DNA from 2 places in the Bradyrhizobium sp. USDA 4538 genome. Region 2 is predicted to be linked to the other one. Evidence: riboswitches for the same ligand, from Rfam matches in the RefSeq annotation. Region 2 holds a riboswitch; the other holds the start of a gene.
The links. Region 2 has a riboswitch for glycine ahead of gcvT (glycine cleavage system aminomethyltransferase GcvT). Riboswitches for the same ligand answer to the same signal wherever they lie in the genome.
Positions count from the first base shown of each region.

Region 1: another riboswitch for glycine. It lies ahead of J2R78_RS31430 (D-amino acid dehydrogenase); the one in region 2 lies ahead of gcvT (glycine cleavage system aminomethyltransferase GcvT).

Region 1 is NZ_JALJZE010000001.1:6,894,598-6,905,651, forward strand. It holds gene J2R78_RS31410 (M81 family metallopeptidase) at 1-44, opposite strand, end outside; gene J2R78_RS31415 (ABC transporter ATP-binding protein) at 267-1,916, opposite strand; gene J2R78_RS31420 (ABC transporter permease) at 2,058-2,945, opposite strand; gene J2R78_RS31425 (ABC transporter permease) at 2,949-3,890, opposite strand; gene J2R78_RS31430 (D-amino acid dehydrogenase) at 4,051-5,409, opposite strand; glycine riboswitch at 5,476-5,590, opposite strand; glycine riboswitch at 5,594-5,700, opposite strand; gene J2R78_RS31435 (M20/M25/M40 family metallo-hydrolase) at 5,792-6,922, opposite strand; gene J2R78_RS31440 (ABC transporter substrate-binding protein) at 7,188-8,807, shown strand; gene J2R78_RS31445 (hypothetical protein) at 9,085-9,615, opposite strand; tRNA gene J2R78_RS31450 (tRNA-Leu) at 9,575-9,661, opposite strand; gene J2R78_RS31455 (hypothetical protein) at 9,886-10,320, shown strand; gene J2R78_RS31460 (FAD-dependent monooxygenase) at 10,360-11,054, opposite strand, start outside.
Region 2 is NZ_JALJZE010000001.1:6,728,846-6,739,899, forward strand. It holds gene gcvP (aminomethyl-transferring glycine dehydrogenase) at 1-700, opposite strand, end outside; gene gcvH (glycine cleavage system protein GcvH) at 724-1,089, opposite strand; gene gcvT (glycine cleavage system aminomethyltransferase GcvT) at 1,109-2,251, opposite strand; glycine riboswitch at 2,393-2,481, opposite strand; gene alaS (alanine--tRNA ligase) at 2,684-5,371, shown strand; gene J2R78_RS30610 (cyclic nucleotide-gated ion channel) at 5,383-6,633, shown strand; gene J2R78_RS30615 (DUF3455 domain-containing protein) at 6,726-7,232, opposite strand; gene J2R78_RS30620 (NADP-dependent isocitrate dehydrogenase) at 7,263-8,477, opposite strand; gene J2R78_RS30625 (S9 family peptidase) at 8,705-10,432, opposite strand; gene J2R78_RS30630 (TrmJ/YjtD family RNA methyltransferase) at 10,748-11,054, shown strand, end outside.

The DNA of each region.
Region 1 (11,054 bases), 170 kb from region 2:
GTATTGGTCTCGTGCAGGAAGCCGCCAACGGCAATGCGGGTCATCAAGTCGGTCTCGATACGTTTCTTCGATCATGATGCGATCATAACGACGCGCGTCATGATCTCATCTCGTTGGTTGGAGCGTGATCTCCGGGGAAGACCGGTGTCCGCCTTCAGGGCCACGCTCTAGCGCGCGACGTTAAGCGTGTCGTCGCGCCCAGCGCAAGCCGGGGAGCACCAGCGGATTTGCATGCCCTGTGGGCGGAAAGGCTTGAGGCTAAAGACCTAGGCCGTCGCCACAATGCCTTCCGAAACGGGGCGGAAGTTGGCGAAGTCCCAGCCGCGACCGGGCGCCGCATCGAGCAGCGCGCGGGTATAGGCCTGCTGCGGATTGGTCAGCACCTCGGCGGCCGGTCCCTGTTCCACGACGCGGCCATGTTGCATCACGGCGACGTCGTCGCAGATTTGTGCGGCGACGCGCAAATCATGCGTGATGAACAGCAGCGCGATGCCCAGCCGGCGCTGGATTTCGTCAAGCAGATCCAGAACCTGCGCCTGCACCGAGACGTCGAGCGCGGACACCGCCTCATCCGCGACGAGCACGTCGGGATCGAGCGCCAGCGCGCGCGCGATCGCGATGCGCTGGCGCTGGCCGCCGGAGAACTGGTGCGGATATCGCGAGATCGCGTCGGGCGGCAAATGGACGAGCTCGAGCAGCTCGCGCGCCCGCGCCAGCGCATCCTTGCGCGGCATGCCGTAATTGACCGGGCCTTCCGCGATGCTCTCGCCGACGGTGACGCGCGGATTGAGCGAGCGGTAGGGATCCTGGAAGATGATCTGGATCTTCTGGCGATGCGGTTGCAACAGCCGGCGCGACAGGTCGGAGATCTCGCGGCCGGCGAGGCGTACCCCGCCCGAGGTCGGATCGATTAGGCGCACGATGCAGCGCGCGACCGTCGACTTGCCGGAACCGCTTTCGCCGACGATGCCGAGGGTGCGGCCCTTGCGCAGAGTGAGCGTGACGTTGCTGGCGGCGGCGACCTCGCGGGCTTTGCCGTACAGCGACCGCTCCCGGTAGACCTTGCTGAGCTCGTTGGCTTCCAGCACCACGGGCTCGGTCGTCTCCGGGCGCGGCGCGCGCGGCACCAGGCTCGGCACCGAGGACAAGAGGTTGCGGGTGTACTCCATCTTCGGATTGCGCAGCACGTCCTGCAGCGGGCCGGTTTCGACCAGGCGGCCGTGCCGCATCACCGCGACGCGGTCGGCGATCTCGGCCACCACGCCCATGTCGTGGGTGATGAACAGAACCGCGGTGCCGTGATCGCGTTGCAGGTCGCGGATCAAGGTGAGGATCTGCTTCTGGGTGGTGACGTCGAGCGCGGTGGTCGGCTCGTCCGCGATCAGGAGCTTCGGCTCCAGCACCAGCGCCATCGCGATCATGATGCGCTGGCGCTGACCGCCCGAGAGGCGGTGCGGGTAGGAGGAGAAGATGCGCTCCACGTCCGGCAGCCGCACATGCTCCATCATCGCCAGGATTTTCTGGCGCCGTGCGCGGGCATCGAGATCTGTGTGGGCGCGCAGCACCTCGTCGATCTGGCGGCCTACCGGCACCACGGGATTGAGCGCGGTCATCGGCTCCTGGAAGATCATCGCCATCCGCGTGGCGCGGAGTTGCCGCAGCCGCCGGTCGCTGGCGGTGAGCAGTTCCTCGCCGACCAGTTTGACGCTGCCGCCAGACGGCACCAGCGTGCCCTTCTGCTGCAGGCCCATCACGGTGAGCGATGTCACCGACTTGCCCGAGCCGCTTTCGCCGACCAGGCACAGCGTCTCGCTTTCACGTACCTGCAGCGAGAGGTCGTCGATGATGCGATGCGCATCCGCCTTGCGGCCGAGGCCGACGACGAGATTGCTGATGTCGAGGACGACGTTGGTCATGTCAGGGTCTCTTGGCGCTGTGAAGGAATTTACCCACTGTCATTCCGGGATGGTGCGCCAGCACCAGACCCGGAATCTCGAGATTCCGGGTTCGATGCTTCGCATCGCCCCGGAATGACGGCTTCAGAAGAGCTGAAGCCGTCACTTGCCCTCACGCTGCTTCATGCGGGGATCGAGCGCGTCGCGGGCGGCGTCGCCGATCAGGTTGACGCTGAGAATGGCGATCGAGAGCAGCAGCCCCGGCCAGAAGATCAGCGACGGCTTGACCTGGAAATAGGCGCGGCCCTCGGCCATGATGTTGCCCCAGGTCGGCGTTTCCGGCGAGATGCCGGCGCCGAGGAACGACAGGATCGCCTCGGTCAGGATCGCGGACGCGCAGACATAGGTGCCTTGCACGATCAGCGGCGCGATCGTGTTCGGCATCAAATGCCGCCACATGATCTTCGGCAGGCTGGTGCCGAGTGAGATCGCGGCCTCGACATAAGGTTCCTCGCGTGCGGTCAGCACCACTGAGCGCACCAGCCGCGCCACGCGCGGGATCTCGGGGATGGTGATCGCGACCATCACGGTCCAGATGCTGGCGCCCGACAGCGACACCACGGCGATCGCGAGCAGGATGGCGGGGATCGCCATCAAGCCGTCCATCACGCGCATCAGCACCGCATCGACCCAGCGGAAGAAGCCGGCGACGAGGCCGATCAGAAGGCCGATGGCGATCGAGCAGACGGCGGCGCCGAGCCCGATCACCAGCGAGATCCGTGCGCCGTAGATGATGCGCGACAACAGGTCGCGGCCATAGGCGTCGGTGCCGAGCAGGTATTGCGCGCTCGACGGCTTCAGCCGCTGCGACGGCGTCAGCAGCAGAGGATCGTGCGGCGCAAGCAGCGGCGCGAAGATCGCCATCAGGATGATGAGGGCGAGGCTGATCGTCGCAACCGCGATGATCGGCGTCGACGTCAGGAAGCCGAACTTGACGCGGAACGGCCGGGTGACGGGAAGCGAGGATTCGGGAAGGGTTTCGATCGCCATTGCTCAGTACCGGATACGAGGATCGAGCAGGGTGTAGGCGAGGTCGATCAACAGATTGACCGCGACGTAGATACCCGACGTCAACAGGATCATCGCCTGGATCACCGGATAGTCGCGCGCCAGCACCGCATCGACGGTGAGGCGGCCGATGCCGGGAAGATTGAACACGCTCTCGGTGACGACGACGCCGGAGATCAGCAGCGCGAAGCCGGAACCGATCACCGTGATGACCGGCACGGCGGCGTTGCGCAGCGCATGGCGCAGCAGCACGCCGGTCTCGCCGATGCCCTTGGCCCGCGCCGTGCGCACGTAATCCTCGCCGAGCACATCGAGCATCGAGGCCCGCGTCATGCGTGCGATCAGCGCGACATAGATGAAGGAGAGTGTGCAGGTCGGCAGGATGAGGCGCTGGAAGAACGGACCGAAGCCGGCCGAGATGCTCTTGAAGCCCTGTACCGGAACCCAGCGCAGATCAATCGCAAAGATCTGGATCAGCACGTAGCCGATCACGAACACCGGCACCGAGAAGCCGAGCACCGAGAGCCCCATCACGAAGCGGTCGATCCAGGTGCCGTGCTTCCACGCCGCGATCACGCCGAGCGGCACCGCCACCAGGATCGAGAGGATGATGGTGGCCAGCGCGACCGAGATCGAGGGCTCGAGGCGCGGGACGATCATTTCGAGGATCGGCTTGTTCGAGATCAGGGAGACGCCGAGGTCGCCGTGCAGCAACTTGGCGATCCAGGTGTAGAACTGGATGTAGATCGGCTCGTTCAGACCAAGCGAGGTCCGAATGCGTTCGAGCTGTTCGGGCGTCGCGTTGTCGCCGGCGAGGATGGCGGCCGGGTCGCCCGGCGTCAGCCGCAGCAACAGGAACACGAACAGAGCCACCACGCCCATCACGGGAATGGCGGCGAGGATGCGGCGAAGCAGATATCCGAGCAAATTTGATCCGTTGGGTTGTGGTCGATGAAGTCCGCAGCGGGACCGTTGCACACCAGACCGTAGCACAGATGGTAGCAGACTCACGGTAGAACTTGAGCAAGTCCCATGCCATCGGTGCTGCGGATTTTGCGGTGCAGCTAATCAGTCCTGTTGGCCGCGATTATTCCTCCGGTGAAGTTCGAAGCAGTCCACTGGAAGGTGGATTGATTTCAGCTTTGCGCGCGTCGGCGGGCACATCGAGCCCGGCACCGAACGACGGCGCCATCGGCGGCGTGTCGAGGTCGCGCCAATCGTCGATCGCCTGGGCCACCATCTGCGCCGTCGCCGCCGACAGCGTCCAGCCGAGATGACCGTGGCCCGTATTGTAGAACACGCCCGGAATCCGTCCGGCGCGAACCACCGGCATCATGTTCGGCATCATCGGGCGCAGGCCCGCCCATGGCACGACTTTCGACGTATCGATCTCCGGGAAATGATGCCGCACCCAGTCCACCAGCGGTTGAATGCGATCGGCGCGAATGTCGCGGTTGAAGCCGTTGAACTCGGCGGTGCCGGCGACGCGGAAGCGGTCGGCGCCGAGCCGGCTGGTGACGATCTTCGCAGCTTCATCGAGCAGGCTGACGGTTGGGGCGGCATTCCGGCTTTGCGGCGCATCGAGCTGCACCGTGATCGAATAGCCCTTCACCGGATAGACATTGACGCGGTCGTTGAGCAGGCTGGCGAAGTGGCGGCTCGCCACGCCGGCGCAAATCACGATCCCGTCCGCCTGTAGCTGCTGTCGCGTCGCGACCGCAGCATCATGTGAAGCAGCTTCGTTCCAGCCGATGCGGAAGCCGTCATCGCCGTGTGCGATCGTGTCGACGTCGGCTTCATGGACGAAGCTCGCGCCACGGCGGATGCAGGCGTCGGCAAGCCCACGCGTGAATTTGTGAATATCGCCGGTCGCGTCGGACGGCGTGAAGAAGCCGCCATAGCAGGTTGTCTGCAGCGCGGGTTCGATGACGCGGATCTCGTCCGGGGTCACCGGCCGGCGGTCGAGCCCGCCTTGCTGCAGCAGCGTGTTGACCTTGAGGCCGGCTTCGAAGCCGGCCCTGTCGTGATAGACGTGCAGGATGCCGCGGCGTTCGAGATCGAAGGCGATGTTTTCGCGCTCTGCGATCGAGAACAGATGCTTGCGCGCTTCGATGGCGAGCTTCGTGGTCTCGATGGTGTTGCCGCGATAGCGCGTGATGTGGCCGACGAACTCGCTGATCCAGGAATATTTGTGCCAGCTCGGCTTCGGGTTCATCAGCAGCGGCGCGTCGCTTCTGAGCATCCAGCGCAGCCCCTTCAGGATGGTCGCAGCACTGTTCCAGACTTCGGCGTTGCTGGCGGAAAGCTGTCCGCCATTGGCGAACGAAGTTTCCATCGCGGCGTAGCGATGCCTGTCAAGGACAGTCACCTTGTAGCCGCGTTCAAGCAGGGCATAGGCCGTCGTTACGCCGGTGATGCCGGCGCCGATAATCGCGATGTGTGGCATGATGGTTGTCAGGCTCCCGTGGGTTAGAGTCGCCGAACCACCGGTCAAACCGGCATTCGGCGCCCCATCTGTCACGGTACCTGAGAGCTTGATCCGCATCGGGCTGTGGCCAGAAGCGAACTATCCCCTTCGGTGGACGTCATGGCCCTTGATGTGCGGCCATGTTCGTCTCTCTCCAGATCGTCCTGACGATACAGTCCTTTTGCCTGAGAGTTTCCGGGGCGGTTGCTCCGTCGGCGCCGAAGCCAACAACACGATTGTTGTCGCTTCGATCTCTCCCGCATCGTCGCGTTGGACGGCCGGACCGTAGGCGAAGCCTTAAAAATGGACAAGGCTAAATTTCGATCCGGCAGTGCCAACGTGTTGTGCAGTGCAATCGATGTCAGTCCAGCGTCGCCAGCAGTGCCGCCATCAGGCGGCCGCGTTCGGCGAGGCTATCGACCTCGATGTGCTCGTTGAGCGTATGTGCATCGGCGCCGCGAACGCCGAGGCCGTCGAGCGTGGGGATGCCCATCGCGCCGGTGAAGTTGCCGTCCGAGCCGCCGCCGGCGCTGCCGTGCGGCAGATCGAGACCCATCGCTGCCGCAAGGCCTTTTGCCTTTTCATAGAGCGCCATGGTGCCCGCATCGGGCTCCCACACCGGGCGGGTGACGCCGCGCGTCACCTTGAAGGTCACGTCGTTGGCGGTGCCCGACAGTGCCAGCATGCGCTCGACGCCGCGGTCGAGATCGGCCTGGCGCTTGGCCATGCTGAGCGCTTCGCCGGTGCAGGTCGTCGCGACGCAATTGACCCACTGGCCGCCATGCACGATGCCGACCGAGAAGGTGCAGTCCTCGGTGGTCATGCCGTCGATGGCGATGATCTGCCGCGCCATCTCGCGGATCGCGGAGCGGCCGGAAGACAGCGTCGCGCCGGCATGGCTGGGCTTGCCGGTGGCTTCCAGGTTGAAGCGCGCGATCGCGTAGCGGCCGGTGACGACGCCGTTGTTCGGACGGCCGGGCTCCGGCACCAGCACATATTTGTTGCGCGCGGCTTCCGCCTCGATGATGTCGCGCGTCGACGGCGTGCCGACCTCTTCGTCGGGGGTGAACAGCACGGTGATCGGCAGCGGGGTCGGGAAGGAGGCGCGCGCCAATTGCCTGATCGCCTCGATCGACAGGTAGTTGCCGCCCTTCATGTCGAAGATGCCCGGCCCGAAGCACTTGTTGCCTTCGCGCCGCCACTTCAGCTTCTCGATGGTGCCGACCGGGTGAACGGTGTCCAGATGGCCGGCGATCAGGATGCCGGGCTGGCCTTGTTTCGGATGGGGAAAACGGGCGCGGACGCAGCCCGCGAAGCCCTGGCGTCCGGCGATGCGCTCGATCGTCGCACCCATGATCGCCATCTCGCGGGCGGCGAGATCGAGCATGCGTTCGACCGCGGCGGCGTCCCAGGTCGGGCTTTCGCATTCCACCCAGCTGCGCAGGCCCTGCAGCATCGTTTCGGAATCAAAGGGGAGATTGGCGGGGTTCATCGTTGTTCTCTCTTGTTGTTCTGACGGCGCCGGCATCGCGCGCGCGTTACGAAAATCTCAGCCGACGATTTTGTAAAGCCAAAATCTGGCGCGCGGCCTCATTCGTTTGTGTACGTCCGATGCGACCTGAAACCGATTGACGCGCTTGGCGCTTGGTGCAAGTCTCGATTTCACAAGCCATACAGCATGTTAGTTCGCCTAAATAACGAACCACATGCATAACGAATAAGCCGGCTTTGACCAGTTACACGTCAGGAGAGATTGCATGTTCCCTATCTCGCGTTGGAAACACCGCACGCTAGCGGCCGCGTTGACGGCGCTCGCGCTGTCGTTCGCGCCGCAGGAATTGTCATTCGCGCCGCAGGCGATGGCCGCGGGCAAGACCATCACCGCGGTGATGCACTCGGATCTGCGCGTCATCGATCCGATCATGACCACGGCCTACATCACCCGCGATCATGGCTACATGATCTATGACACGCTGCTGGCGACGGATTCCAATTTCAAGATCCAGCCGCAGATGGCGGACTGGAAGGTTTCCGACGACAAGCTGACCTACACGTTCACGCTGCGCGACGGTCTGAAGTGGCACGACGGCGCGCCGGTCACCGCGGAAGACTGCGTCGCCTCGCTGCAGCGTTGGGGCAAGGTCGACGGCATGGGCCAGAAGCTGATGGACTTCGTCGCGAGCCTGGAGGCGACCGACGCCAAGACCATCACGCTGAAGCTGAAGGAACCCTACGGCCTCGTGCTGGAATCGATCGGCAAGCCGTCGTCGCGCGTGCCGTTCATGATGCCGAAGCGTCTTGCCGAGACGCCGCCGGACAAGCCGATCCCGGAACAGATCGGCTCCGGACCGTTCAAATTCGTGCAGGCGGAATTCCAGCCGGGCGTGAAGGCGGTCTATGAGAAGAACAAGGACTACGTGCCGCGCAAGGAGCCGGCGAGCTGGACCGCGGGCGGCAAGGTCGTCAAGGTCGACCGTGTCGAGTGGGTCACGATGGCCGATGCGCAGACCGCGGTGAACGCACTGCAATCCGGCGACATCGATTTCATGGAGAACCTTCCGTTCGACATGCTGCCGGTGCTCGAAGCCAATCCGGATCTCAAGATCGACGTCCTGAACAAGTTCGGCTTCCAGACCCTCGGACGCATGAACTTCCTCTATCCGCCGTTCGACAATCCGAAGGTGCGCCGGGCTGCGTTCCTGGCGATGAACCAGAAGGACGTGCTCGACGCGCTGGTCGGCAACGCCAAGTACCAGAGGATCTGCGGCGCCTTCTTCGTCTGCGGCACGCCGCTCGAGACCGACGTCGGGGCCGAAACGCTGGTGAAGGGTAACGGCCTGGCGGAAGCCAAGAAGGCGCTTGCCGCATCCGGCTATGACGGCACCCCCGTGGTGATCATGGCGCCGGGCGACGTCACGACGTTGAAGGCCCAGCCGGTCGTGGCTGCGCAGCAGTTGCGCGAGGCCGGCTTCAAGGTCGACCTGCAGGCCACCGACTGGCAGACCGTGGTGACCCGCCGCGCCAGCCAGAAGCCGCCGAAGGAAGGTGGCTGGAACATGTTCTTCACCAACTGGGTCGCGGCCGACGTCTCCGATCCGATCGTCAACGCGTCGATCACCGGTCGCGGCAAGAATGGCGGCTGGTTCGGCTGGGCCGAAGACCCGAAGATCGAGGAGCTGCGTGACAAGTTCGCACGCGCCGGCTCGGCTGAGGAAAAGAAGAAGATCGCCACGGAAATCCAGACCGAGGCCTACGATCAGGTGATCTACGTTCCGCTCGGCCAGTACACCATTCCGAGCGCATGGCGGAAGTCGCTGACCGGCGTGCTCGACGGCCCGGCAACGCCGATCTTCTGGAATATCGACAAGTCCGAGTAAGCTTGCGGCTTGACGCAAAACAAATGGCCGGGACTTGTCCCGGCCATTTTTCTTTTCGCGCTGTCGCGTGTCAGGTGTGGCTGTCGCGGAGCTGCTCCAGTCCGTCGCTGAGCGGTGGTCCGCCTTGTGGTGCGTGCTGCGGCGGGGAGGGTCGCTCCTTGCGCTGATCGGGTTGGTCGGTTGCGCGCTGCGCGGATGGATCGTCGTTCGGCATCGTCATGCTCCAATTGCGGCATGACAACGAATACGCAGGGTGCGGGTTCCGAACCGGCGACCGCTAATCGCCGTGGTCTGGTCTCATGCTGCTCGGGCTCGACAGGCTCGTGAGCTGTGTCTGTCCGATGCCGGTTCCGCTCATCCAGACCACCGCTCCAGCGGCAAACGCGAGCAGTCCGTACAGCATGATCGCGCCGCGGATCCATCGCCGGTAGATTGCGCGGTCGTCGGGCGCAGCGTTGCGGAAATTCTGTGCATTGAGCCCGTTGCTGCAATGAGCCGCATCGTCGCCATGCTGGAGAGTAAAGGCACCATGATCGCGCGCCGTTTCGCTGGCAATCCGATTGCCCTTCGCAATCCGATTGCGGTTTGCAATCTCCATCGCCGCCTCCGACCAAAATTGATTTCGAAATGCAACAGCCGCGAAAATGCGCGGCCGGAATTTCCAAATACGGGCAAGACTACGACAGTCAGCGATCGCGGCGTGTGAACTGCGCCACAGCCGGAAATCACGACGCTGGCCCGCTCGGGTGCGCGTGGCATGCGAAGGTTGGTGCGGGCGGTGGGACTCGAACCCACACGACGTTGCCATCGAGGGATTTTAAGTCCCTTGCGTCTACCAGTTCCGCCACGTCCGCGTTGCGCCAGGCGCGCCGATTTCTAGCGCGTTTGGGCGCGGAGTGGAATTGTCATTATCCGGTGCTAACAGGTGAGCTTTCAAAGGCTTAAGCGGCGGCCCGCAATTCCATTTGCCTCGGCGGCCGAGCATTGGGATAAGCAGCGCGCCGCCGCGATTGAGCCTCAATCCGGACACCGGTGGCTGCTTTAGGCAATCTCAACACTGTCCGGTTAAGAAAGCTGAATGTCCGTTCGTTTCCCACGCCGCCTGAAGCTGTCGCGCGCGGCGGCCGTCATCGCGCTGCTCGCCTCGGCCGCGGGCGTTTCCGGCTGCGCGCAGATCGGCGACACCGTGCCGTCGGCATTCGCCGATCCCGCCAAGTACGAGCTTTATGATTGCAAGCAGCTCGAGAACGAGCGCAGCAATCTCAAGACCCGCGCGGCGGATCAGGAAAAATTGATGGCCAAGGCGGAGACCGGCGTCGGCGGTACTGTCGTCTCCGAGATGGTCTATCGCAACGAGCTGATCTCGATCCACTCCCAGCAGAAGCTGGCGGATGAGGCCTGGCGCAAAGGCAGGTGCCATGAAAGCACGCCGGACACGCCTGCGGCCGCGGCCCCCGCGGCTCCCACGCCGGCGGCGAAGGGCCCGCGCGCGCCACGGGGCCTCGTCCACTAAGCCGGCGTTTCCAGACGGGTCGGTCGTGATTGGCCGAGCTCAGGCGCGCCAGTCGTAAATCCAGTCCTGCCGCGCCAGCATGCGCTCCGGACCGATGGCGCGGATCGCCAGATCGCGCGCGATCGCCGCCGGCCCACGCAAATGATAGATGCGGCCCTGCTGTCGCGCCAAGCGCTGCACTTTCAGCACGCGCCCGCGCCGCACCCGTGCGTAGCGCGTCAACGCCGCGGGAATGCCCGCGGTGTTTTCCCCGGTGCTGTCTCTCAAGGCCTTGGCGAGCACGGCCGCATCCTCGATCGCCATGCCGGCGCCTTGTGCGGCAAACGGCAGCATCGCATGCGCGGCATCGCCGAGCAGCGTCACCGCGCCTTCGCTCCAGCGGCCGATGTCGGGCAGGGTGAACAGCGCCCATTTGCGCCAGCCGTCGACCGCGCCGATCAGCATCCGCGCCGTCGCGGGCCAGCGCGCGGTGGCGAATGCGCCCTTGATCTCGTCGATGTCGCCGGGCTCGCTCCAGCCCGGCCGGTTCCAGGTGCCCGATACGATCGCGACCACGTTGATCTGGCGTCCGGCCGAGATGGGATAGGCGACGAGATGCGCGTCCGGTCCCATCCAGAGCTGCACGCGCGGTGCGGTGTATTCACGCGGCAGGGCGGTGGCGTCCAGCGTGCCGCGCCAGGCGATCAGGCCGGAGAATTGCGGCTGTACATCCGGAAACAAATGCCCGCGCACCG
Region 2 (11,054 bases):
CGATCGCAGGCTTAAGGTCGCGTACCGCGCCCGATGTGCCCGGATATTGCAACAGCGCGCCGAGCACATCGGCGTTGTCGAGCTCGGTCAGGGGATCGCCGACCACCAGCGCCCAGCCCAGCGGCGCGGCGCGCGTGCGCATCACCGCCAGCGTCTGCGGATGCACCTCCTTGTCGACGAAGAACACCTTCGCCTTGACCTGCGAGTGGCGCTCGGCGAGCGCCATCGCTTCCGCCGCGGCGGTCGCCTCGTCGAGCAGCGAGGCGTTGGCGACGTCGAGCCCGGTGAGATCGCAGATCATGGTCTGGAAGTTGAACAGCGCCTCGAGCCGGCCCTGGCTGATCTCCGGCTGGTACGGCGTATAGGCGGTGTACCAGGCCGGGTTCTCCAGAATGTTGCGCTGGATCACCGCGGGCAGGATGGTGCCGGAATAGCCCTGGCCGATCAGCGAGGTGAACACCTGGTTCTGCGCGGCGAGCTCGCTCATATGCGCGAGCGCCTCGGTCTCGCTCAGCGCCCGGCCGAGATCGAGCGGCGCCTTCTGCCGGATCGACGCCGGCAGCGTCTCGTTCATCAGCGCCTGCAGGCTCGCGGCGCCGACCGTCTCCAGCATCGCGTTGACGTCGCGCGGCGACGGTCCGATGTGGCGGCGCACGAAATCGGTGGCGGCTTCGTTGATCGGCTTGAAGGGCGCGTTCATGACGTGATCCTCGGGGTGATCCTTTAGGCGGTGTGCGCGGCGTAGGCGGCCTCGTCCATCAGGCCGCCGAGCTCGCCCTTGTCGGCAATCTTCAGCTTGAAGAACCAGGCCTTGCCGCCGGCGTCGGAATTGACCAGCGCGGGCTCGGCGGCGAGCGCGTCGTTGACCTCGACCACCTCGCCGGCGATCGGCGCGTAGACGTCGGAAGCGGCCTTGACGGATTCGACGACAGCGGCGGCCTCGGCCTTCTTCAGGCTGCGGCCGACCTTGGGCAGTTCGACGAACACGACGTCGCCGAGCTGCGACTGCGCATAGTCGGTGATCCCGATCGTGGCGACGTCGCCCTCGATGCGGAGCCATTCGTGGTCGGACGTGTACAGCGTCGTCATGGGGTCGATCCTTTGGCGTTCAGCGTTTGTAGGTATTGGGGACGAAGGGCGTAGCGGCGACTTTCAGCGGCAGCCGCTGGCCGCGCACTTCGGCGAAAACGGTGGTGCCGACGGCGGAAAGGGCCGTGGGCAGGTAGCCCATCGCAACCGGCGCATTGAGGCTCGGGCCGAAGCCGCCCGAGGTCACCTTGCCGATCTGCTCGGTCGAGCCGGCATCGGCGAACAGCGCGGCGCCTTCGCGCACCGGTGCGCGGCCGTCAGGCTTCAGGCCGACCCGTCGGCGCGCAGCGCCATCTGCGAATTGCGCGAGAATTTTGTCGGCGCCTGGGAAGCCGCCGGCGCGGGCGCCGCCGCCGCGGCGAACCTTCTGCACCGACCATTCCAGCGCGCCTTCAACCGGCGTCGTCGTGGTGTCGATGTCGTGGCCATAGAGGCACAGCCCGGCTTCGAGCCGCAGGCTGTCGCGCGCGCCGAGCCCGATCGGCAACACGTCGGGATTGTCGAGCAGCGCGGTGACCAGGGCTTCCACCTTGTCCGCGGGCACCGAGATCTCAAAGCCGTCCTCGCCGGTATAGCCGGAGCGCGAGACGAAGCAGTCGACGTCGCCGCGGCGCGGACCGGCGTCCATGAATTTCATCGAACTGACATCCGCACAAAGATTCGCCAGCGCCGATTCGGCTTTCGGGCCCTGCAGCGCGATCAGCGCGCGGTCGGCCAGCGAGATGATCTCGCAGGCGTCGGAGAGATGCGCGCGGAGATGCGCCTCGTCCTCGGCCTTGCAGGCGGCGTTGACCACCAGGAACAGGTGATCGCCGAAATTCGCCACCATCAGGTCGTCGAGCAGGCCACCGTCATTGTTAGTGAATTGCGCGTAGCGCTGCCGTCCCGGCGCGATACCGACGATGTCCTGCGGCACCAGTTTTTCCAGCGCGAGCGCGGCATCCGCGACCTTGCCGGATTTGGCCCTCAGCACGAGCTGGCCCATGTGCGACACATCGAACAGGCCGGCTTCCTTGCGGGTGTGCAGGTGCTCCTTCAGCACGCCGGCCGCGTATTGCACCGGCATGTCATAGCCGGCGAACGGCACCATCTTGGCGCCGCGCGCAAGGTGCAGCGCGTGCAGCGGGGTCTGTTTCAGCGGGGAGGTTTCGCGCGCAAGCATCACAGGGCCCTCGCGGTTCCCGCCGGGGACCTATTTCCCCTTGAGAAACCTGCAGAAAGCCCCATCTGTCGCTGTGCCTGAGAGTATTATCCCGTCGGCGGACGCATCGGGGCGAACCCCAGCGTCTCTTTCCAGATGTCAGACGTCACGCGGTCCTTTTGCCTGAGAGTTTCCGGGGCGGTTGCTCCTTCGGCGCCGGCGGTAAGGCCGGTCTCTCCCGACGTGACTAGGTATAGGTAGGTAGAAAACACGGCGCCACCAAGACTGTCAACGCAGCTGCAGCAACTATCCAATGGGCTTTGTGCTGCCGCGGCAAGCCCATGATCCGCCTGCACAGTTTCTGGACACCGCAGCTGGCAATGTCTAAAAGCGTTCGGCCGGAAAATGACGCCTTTTTGCGGCTGGCCGGCCCCTTTTTCCGATTGGATGAACATGAGCAGCGTCAACGACATCAGGTCGACATTTCTGAACTTCTTCAAGGAGAACGGGCACGAGATCGTGGCCTCGTCGCCGCTGGTTCCGCGCAACGACCCGACCTTGATGTTCACCAATGCCGGCATGGTGCAGTTCAAGAACGTCTTCACCGGCGTCGAGAAGCGCGGCTACCAGCGCGCCACGACGTCGCAGAAGTGCGTGCGCGCCGGCGGCAAGCATAACGACCTCGACAATGTCGGCTACACCGCGCGCCATCTCACCTTCTTCGAGATGCTCGGCAACTTCTCGTTCGGCGATTACTTCAAGGAGCGCGCGATCGAGCTCGCCTGGAATCTGATCACCAAGGATTTCGGGCTGAAGAAGGACAAGCTGCTGGTCACCGTCTACCACACCGACGACGAGGCGGCCGGCTACTGGAAGAAGATCGCGGGCTTCTCGGACGACCGCATCATCCGCATCCCGACCTCGGACAATTTCTGGGCGATGGGCGACACCGGCCCGTGCGGACCGTGCTCCGAAATCTTCATCGACCGCGGCGAGCACATCTGGGGCGGCCCTCCGGGCAGCCCGGATGAGGATGGCGATCGCTTCCTCGAATTCTGGAACCTGGTGTTCATGCAGTACGAGCAGGTGACGAAGGAGGAGCGCGTAGCGCTGCCGCGTCCCTCGATCGACACCGGCATGGGGCTCGAGCGCATGGCCTGCATCCTGCAGGGCGTCGAGAGCGTGTTCGAGACCGATCTGTTCCGCAATCTGATCGATGCCGCCGCGTCTACCCTCGGGCACGGTCCGAACGAGCAGAACGTTGGGTCGTATCGGGTGATCGCGGACCATCTGCGCTCGTCCGCGTTCCTGATCACCGACGGCGTGCTGCCGTCGAACGAGGGCCGCGGCTACGTGCTGCGCCGGATCATGCGCCGCGCGATGCGCCATGCACAGCTCTTGGGCGCGAGCGAGCCGCTGATGCATCGCCTGGTCTGGGCGCTGGTCCGCGAGATGGGCCAGGCCTATCCGGATCTGGTCCGTGCGGAGAAGCTGATCGAGGAGACGCTGCGGCTGGAGGAGACGCGCTTCCGCAAGACGCTGGCGCGCGGCCTGTCGATCCTCGACGAGAAGAGCGCCGGCCTCAAGAAGGGCGACATGTTCGACGGCGACACCGCGTTCACGCTGTACGACACCTACGGCTTCCCGCTCGATCTGACGCAGGACGCGCTGAAGTCGCGCGGCATCAGCGTCGACCAGGCGTCGTTCACCGACGCGATGGAGCGGCAGCGCGTCAAGGCGCGTGCCTCGTGGGCGGGCTCGGGCGAGGCGGCGAGCGAGGCGATCTGGTTCCCGCTGCGCGAGAAGCTCGGTGCGACCGAATTCCTCGGCTACGAGACCGAGAGCGCGGAAGGCGCGGTGACGGCGCTGATCAAGGACGGCGCCGAGGTCGAGAGCCTGAAGGCCGGCGAGAGCGGCGCGATCGTGCTGAACCAGACCCCGTTCTACGGCGAGTCCGGCGGCCAGGTCGGCGACACCGGCGTGCTGACCGGGGAGGGCGTCAAGTTCCGCGTCACCGACACGCAGAAGAAGGCCGGCGATCTGTTCGTGCATCTCGGCACGGTGGAGCAGGGCACGCTCGGCGTCGGCACCACATTGCAGCTCGAGGTCGATCACACCAGGCGCTCGTCGATCCGCGCCAACCATTCGGCGACGCATCTGCTGCACGAGGCGCTGCGCCAGGTGCTCGGCGATCACATCGCGCAGCGCGGCTCGCTGGTCACGCCGGACCGGCTGCGCTTCGACTTCGTGCATCCGAAGCAGATCACGCCGGAAGAGCTCGCCCGGATCGAGGACATCGCCAACGATGTCGTGCTGGAGAATGACGAGGTCACGACCCGGGTCATGGGCGTCGACGATGCCCGCGAGGCCGGCGCCCGCGCGCTGTTCGGCGAGAAATACGGCGACGAGGTTCGCGTCGTGTCGATGGGCAAGGGCGCCCGCGATCACGGCCAGAACGCGCTTGGCTGGTCGGTCGAGCTCTGCGGCGGCACCCATGTCCGCCGCACCGGTGACATCGGCATGATTTCCGTGACCAGCGAGGGCGCGGTCGCGTCCGGCGTGCGCCGTATCGAGGCGCTGACCGGGCATCATGCGCGCAAGCACGCCAACGACACCATCGCGCTGGCCAAGACCGCGGCGCTGGAGCTGCGCACCACGATCGAGGACGTGCCGGCGCGCATCACAGCTCTGATGGAAGAGCGCAAGAAGCTCGAGCGCGATTTGTCCGACGCCCGCAAGAAGCTCGCGATGGGCGGCGGCGGTGCGTCGAACGGCGCCGCCTCAGCCGTTCGCGAGGTCGGCAATGTCAAGCTGCTGGCGCGCGCGGTCGAGGGCGTCGAGACCAAGGATCTCAAGAGTCTCGTCGACGACGGCAAGAAGCAGATCGGCTCCGGCGTGGTCGCGATCGTCGGCGTCACCGAGGACGGCAAGGCCGGCATCGTGGTCGGCGTCACCGCCGATCTGACCGCGCGGTTCAACGCGGTCGAGCTGGTGCGCAAGGGCTCCGAGGTGCTCGGCGGCAAGGGCGGCGGCGGCCGGCCCGACATGGCGCAGGCCGGCGGGCCCGACGGCGCCAAGGCCGACGCCGCGCTGTCGGCGATCGAACAGGCCATGACTCAACAGGCATCGGCCGGCGCCTGACGGAGAGGCTGATCGTGGCGACGGCTCCGCTCAAGCCCACGATCAGCGATCCCGGGTTGCGCGACCGTCTCTACGAGCTGCTCGAACGCGATGATCTGCCGCATTCGGGCGGCTTGCGCTTTGCCCGGATCATCGTCGCCATCATCGCCGTCGATGTGCTGGCGGCGATCCTGGCCTCGGTGCCCGAGATCGACGCACAGCTCGGCTGGCTGCTGACGACCATCGAGATCGCGGCGGTCATTGCCTTCGCGCTGGAATATGCCGCGCGGCTCTGGAGCGTGGTCGGCCACTCGCTGCGCGACATGACGCCGGCACGGGCACGGCTGGAATACGCCTTCTCGGCGCTCGGCGTGATCGACCTGCTGGCCTTCCTGCCATCGGCCGTCGCGCTTGTCATCGGCGACAAGACCGCGCTGGTGCTGTTCGGCATGCTGCCGTTCCTCAAGCTGGTGCGCTACTCGACCGCGATGCGCTCGCTGCTGGCGGCGCTGCATGCCGAGCGGCGCACGCTGTTCGGCTGCGTGGTGATCCTGACCGGCGCCGTGCTGCTGTTTGCCTCGCTGCTCTATGCCATCGAGCACAGGGTGCAGCCGGACAAGTTCGGCACCATGCCGCAGGCGATGTGGTGGGCGATCGTGACGCTCGGCACCGTCGGTTACGGCGACGTCGTCCCGATTACGCCGCTCGGCCGGACCGTCACGGTGGTCGCGATCGTGGTCGGCTTCGCGATGATCGCGCTGCCGGTCGCGATCATCTCGACCGCGTTCGCCGACGAGGTCCGGCGCCGCGACTTCGTCGTGACCTGGGGCATGCTGGCGCGGGTGCCGCTGTTCTCACATCTTGGCGCTGCCGATATTTCCGACATCATGCGCTTGCTGCGGTCGCAGACCATCGAGGCCGGCGAGGTGCTGGTGCGGCGCGGCGATGCGGCGTCATCGATGTATTTCATCACCGCGGGCGAGGTCGAGATCGACCTGCCGAGCCAGCTTGTGCGGCTTTCCGACGGCGCGTTCTTCGGCGAGATCGCGCTGCTGCGGCGGACCAGCCGCTCCGGCACGGTGACGGCGACGCGCAAGACCAAGCTCCTGGTGCTCGATGCGCAGGACTTCCATGCCCTGATCGAGCGCATGCCGGCGCTCGCCGCGCATGTCCGGGAGACCGCGGAGGCGCGGCTTGCCGATCCGCTCGCGGCCGGCGGCGACCTGGCCGCCGCGGAGATCGCCCAGGCGCCGCGCGAGACCGACGGCGGCATCCGCGACTAGAACCTCATTCCGATTGAATCGGAACGAGGCTCTCGATTCTTCGTTTGGCGCGTTTTCTCCACGCGAACCGGTATCCACTTCGCTTGAAAACGCTAGTCCCGTCGCAGGAACACGTAATCCGCCGAATACGCCGCGCTCTTCAGCGCGCCTGATTTGTCGCAGGCGCCGCTGAGCTCGCCGCCCGAGGTGTTGATCCGCTGCACGGTTGCGACGCCGGAGAGCAGGCCGTTGCCGCGGTGGGCGATCACCTCGAGCTTCAGCCAGGGAATATCGGCGGCGGTGGTGCCGGGTGCGCTGCCGGCGGTGCGGGCGGTCACGACACTGCCGTCGACATGCTCCCAGTTCGGACCCGCATAATGCCGGCCGACCGTGCGACCGTCGGCGATCAGGGTCGCGATCGGTTCGCGGAACGACCAGGCGAGCTTGCCGTCGCTGACCGGCTTGCACTCATAGACCTGCACGCCCTCGGCATGGACGGTGAGGATCTTGGACTCGCCAGGCGCCGCGACGGCGTCGGGCAGGGGATCGGCAGCGAATGCCGCCGACGCGGTTAGCGAGAACGATGCGAGCACGACGGCTCTGACAAGGGCCATGGTCATGCTCGCACCTGTCTTCCCAGGATGACGGCCTCAGGCCGCGATCGCCTTCACGAGGTTGTCGGACACCTTGTCGAGGAATCCGGTGGTCGAGAGCCAGCGCTGGTCGGCGCCGACCAGGAGCGCGAGGTCCTTGGTCATGTAGCCCTCTTCGACGGTGGCGACGCAGACCTTCTCCAGGGTGGTGGCGAACTTGGCCAGCGCCTCGTTGTTGTCGAGCTTGGCGCGATGGGCGAGGCCACGGGTCCAGGCGAAGATCGACGCGATCGAGTTGGTCGAGGTCTCCTTGCCCTTCTGGTGCTCGCGGTAGTGGCGGGTCACGGTGCCGTGGGCGGCCTCGGCTTCCACGGTCTTGCCGTCCGGGGTGAGCAGCACCGAGGTCATCAGGCCGAGCGAGCCGTAACCCTGGGCCACGGTGTCGGACTGCACGTCGCCGTCATAGTTCTTGCAGGCCCAGACATAACCGCCGGACCATTTCAGCGCCGAGGCCACCATGTCGTCGATCAGGCGGTGCTCGTAGGTCAGGCCCTTGGCCTCGAATTCCTTCTTGAACTCGCGGTCGAAGACGTCCTGGAAGATGTCCTTGAAGCGGCCGTCATAGACCTTCAGAATCGTGTTCTTGGTCGACAGATAGACCGGGTAGTTGCGCATCAGGCCGTAATTGAACGAGGCGCGGGCGAAATCGGTGATGGAGTCGTCGAGATTGTACATCTCCATCGCGACGCCGGCGCCGGGCGCCTTGAACACTTCCTTCTCGATCACGGTGCCGTCCTCGCCGACGAACTTCAGCGACAGCGTGCCCTTGCCGGGGAACTTGATGTCGGTGGCGCGGTACTGGTCGCCATAGGCATGGCGGCCGATGATGATCGGCTTGGTCCAGCCGGGAACCAGGCGCGGCACGTTCTTGCAGATGATCGGCTCGCGGAAGATGCAGCCGCCGAGGATGTTGCGGATGGTGCCGTTCGGCGACTTCCACATCTGCTTCAGGCCGAACTCCTTCACCCGGGCCTCGTCGGGGGTGATGGTGGCGCATTTGACGCCGACGCCGACCTTCTTGATGGCTTCGGCGGCGTCGATGGTCACCTGGTCGTTGGTCTCATCGCGGTATTCCATGCCCAGATCGAAATAGAGCAGTTCGACATCCAGGAACGGGTTGATCAGCTTGTCCTTGATGTACTGCCAGATGATCCGGGTCATCTCGTCGCCATCGAGTTCGACGACGGGGTTGGATACCTTGATTTTTGCCATGACGGGGAGGCCCTCTTGGGAACGGCGCGCTTTTGACGGCGGGGGTGGAAAATACGCCTGCGCTATAGCACCGCCCGGGGGCGGGCGGAAGCGGAGGGGTTATGCACTTTCAGCCCATCTTTTCACCGAGAACCGCCATTCTGGACGGACCAGAATAGCGCCTCTCGGCCCTTGTTCTTGACGGGTTTTCTTCACGCGAACCGGTGCCCACTTCGCTTGAAAACCCTCTAGAACGCCGCCTGCGTCGCCGTCCCGGCCACGATGTACCAGGTCACGAACAGGCCCGCGATCAGGGCCCCCGGCAGGCTCGATCCGGTCCGCCGCCAGGTGAAGGTCGCGATCACGGCGACGATCGCGAGCAGGGGCACGAACTGGATCGCGACGATGGTCGAGAGCGGCACGAAACCGGGGTCCGGGACCGGGTTGAACAGCTTCCCCGTCAGCCACAGCGTGCCGTATTGCAGCACCAGCAACACGATGAAACCGAACGTCAGCGCCAGGATGTTGGTCAGGTACAGCGCCCCGCGCGGCGCATCCATGGTCGAGAAATTCCGGTGCAGCACGTGCAGCGCCACGACGAAAAACGTCGTGAACGGAATCAGATAGATCAGGAAGATGAGGAATTGCTTCGCGCTCATCAACTTGAGTGCGACGATCCAGAAGCGGAAGTCGATCTTGAAGGCGAGGTCGGCGAGCCACAGCGCGGCGTAGCCGACCGCGACCGAAGCCACCGCGATCACGACGGATTGACCGACGAGGCCGGTCCGGCTGGCGCGGTTCGGGGCGAACCGCATCAGGGCGAGCGTGATCAGGCCGTTGATGATGGCCCAGACCAGGATCTGGTTGGTGATGCCCTGCGGCAGGAGCGCGCTGGGGGTGACGAAGGTGCCGCCCAGTGCGAAGGCCGGGTAATAGGTCAGCGCCGGGATGAAGGCGGACAGGATGAACGCCGCGGTCCAGCGCCGGCCGCTCGCGGCCGCATGCGGCGGCATGGTGCCGTCGGCAACCGCCGGCAGCCGCAGGCGGGAGAACATCGGCGCTTCCAGCAGCCCGTCGAACGTCCCGATGACCAGGGCAATGAAACCGGCGAGGGCGATGAGCGTGCCGATCTCCTTGCGGAACCAGATCTGGTCGTCGACCGGCCGCGCCGTGCCGCCCTTCAATGTCTTGGCGAACCAGTCGAGGCTGTAGCCGATCGCCTCATGTGAGATGTGCTCGGCCGGATGGGTCATCGCCGGGGTGTACAGCACCCGGGCCGTGCCGTTGGCCGGATCGCCATAGACCTTGCCCGGCTCGACCGCGCCTTGTGTGCCGAACAGCGCCCAGAGCTTCGGGCTCGTGGTGACGTCACGCGCCAGCTGGACACCCCACATCAGGTCGGGGAATTCCTCGTACTGCGCGAACACGAGCGCGGTATTGCGCGGCCAGCTCGCAGTGCCCTCGGCAGCGAACGGCTTGCCGGTGGACGAGCCCTCCAGCACCACCGATTTGTAGTCGTTGGGCATCGCGGCGGCAGCCGCCAGCACGGTCCAGCCGCCCATCGAATGGCCCTCGAGCCCGATATTCTCCTTGTCGACGAATTGGAGGCTGCGGAGATAGGCAAGGCCGTCAGGTCCGCCAAAACCGTTGGCGAAGGAGGGCGGGTCGCTATAGCCGTGACCGGTCTGGTCGAGCGCGAGCACCACGTAGCCGCGGCGGGCGAACTCGATGGCGAAGCCGTCCTGGGTCTCGCGCGAATTGATATAGCCGTGGACGGCGAGGATGCCGGGCGCCGGGATCTGCGGCGTGGCATTCGGCGGGATGTAGAGCAGGGCGCTCATCGTATTGCCCTTGGCGCCCTTGAAGCGGACATCCTCGATCCGGATGCCGCCGGCGGTCTGCGTGAGGTGGGCGAGCAGGCCCCCCGCCACGACCAAGATCAAGCCCACAATCGCCAGCGTCCATCTGCCCCGCATCGTCGTCCCCCCAAGGTGCCTCGCCGTTGAACCCGGCGTCTCAAGCGTGCCTTTACAGCTTCGCTTTGGTTGTGGTTGATAGCCTATCCGAAGGCCAAGTGCGCGCAAGCGGCAGCCTTCGCTTCGTGCGATTGGGACTCCGATTGAGGATTCGCAAACGCCGCTAACCCTGTTATCCCCTTGGAGAAAATGGTCTCGCGCAAAACCGGTGCAAAGCTGGTCGGTGCGGTCTTGGGCCCCTGCATGAGATTTTGAATCAGCCTCCTCGGAAGCTGATTCAAAATCTTCAGACGTTGAATCAGAAAGTGAAGTGAGATGTCCGGCACCGACAAGACCAAGGCAGGGCACGACCTTGCCGGTCCCGTCGTCATCCTGGTCGAACCGCAGCTTGGCGAGAACATCGGCATGGCCGCGCGCGCGATGGGCAACTTCGCGCTGTCGAGGATGCGCATCGTCAACCCGCGCGACGGCTGGCCGAACATTGCCGCCCAGCGCGCGGCCGCCGGTGCTGACCACATCATCGGTTCCGTCGAGCTGTTCGACACCGTCGAGCAGGCGATCGCCGATCTCACGCTGGTGTTTGCGACCACCGCCCGGGCCCACGACCAGGCCAAGCCGGTGG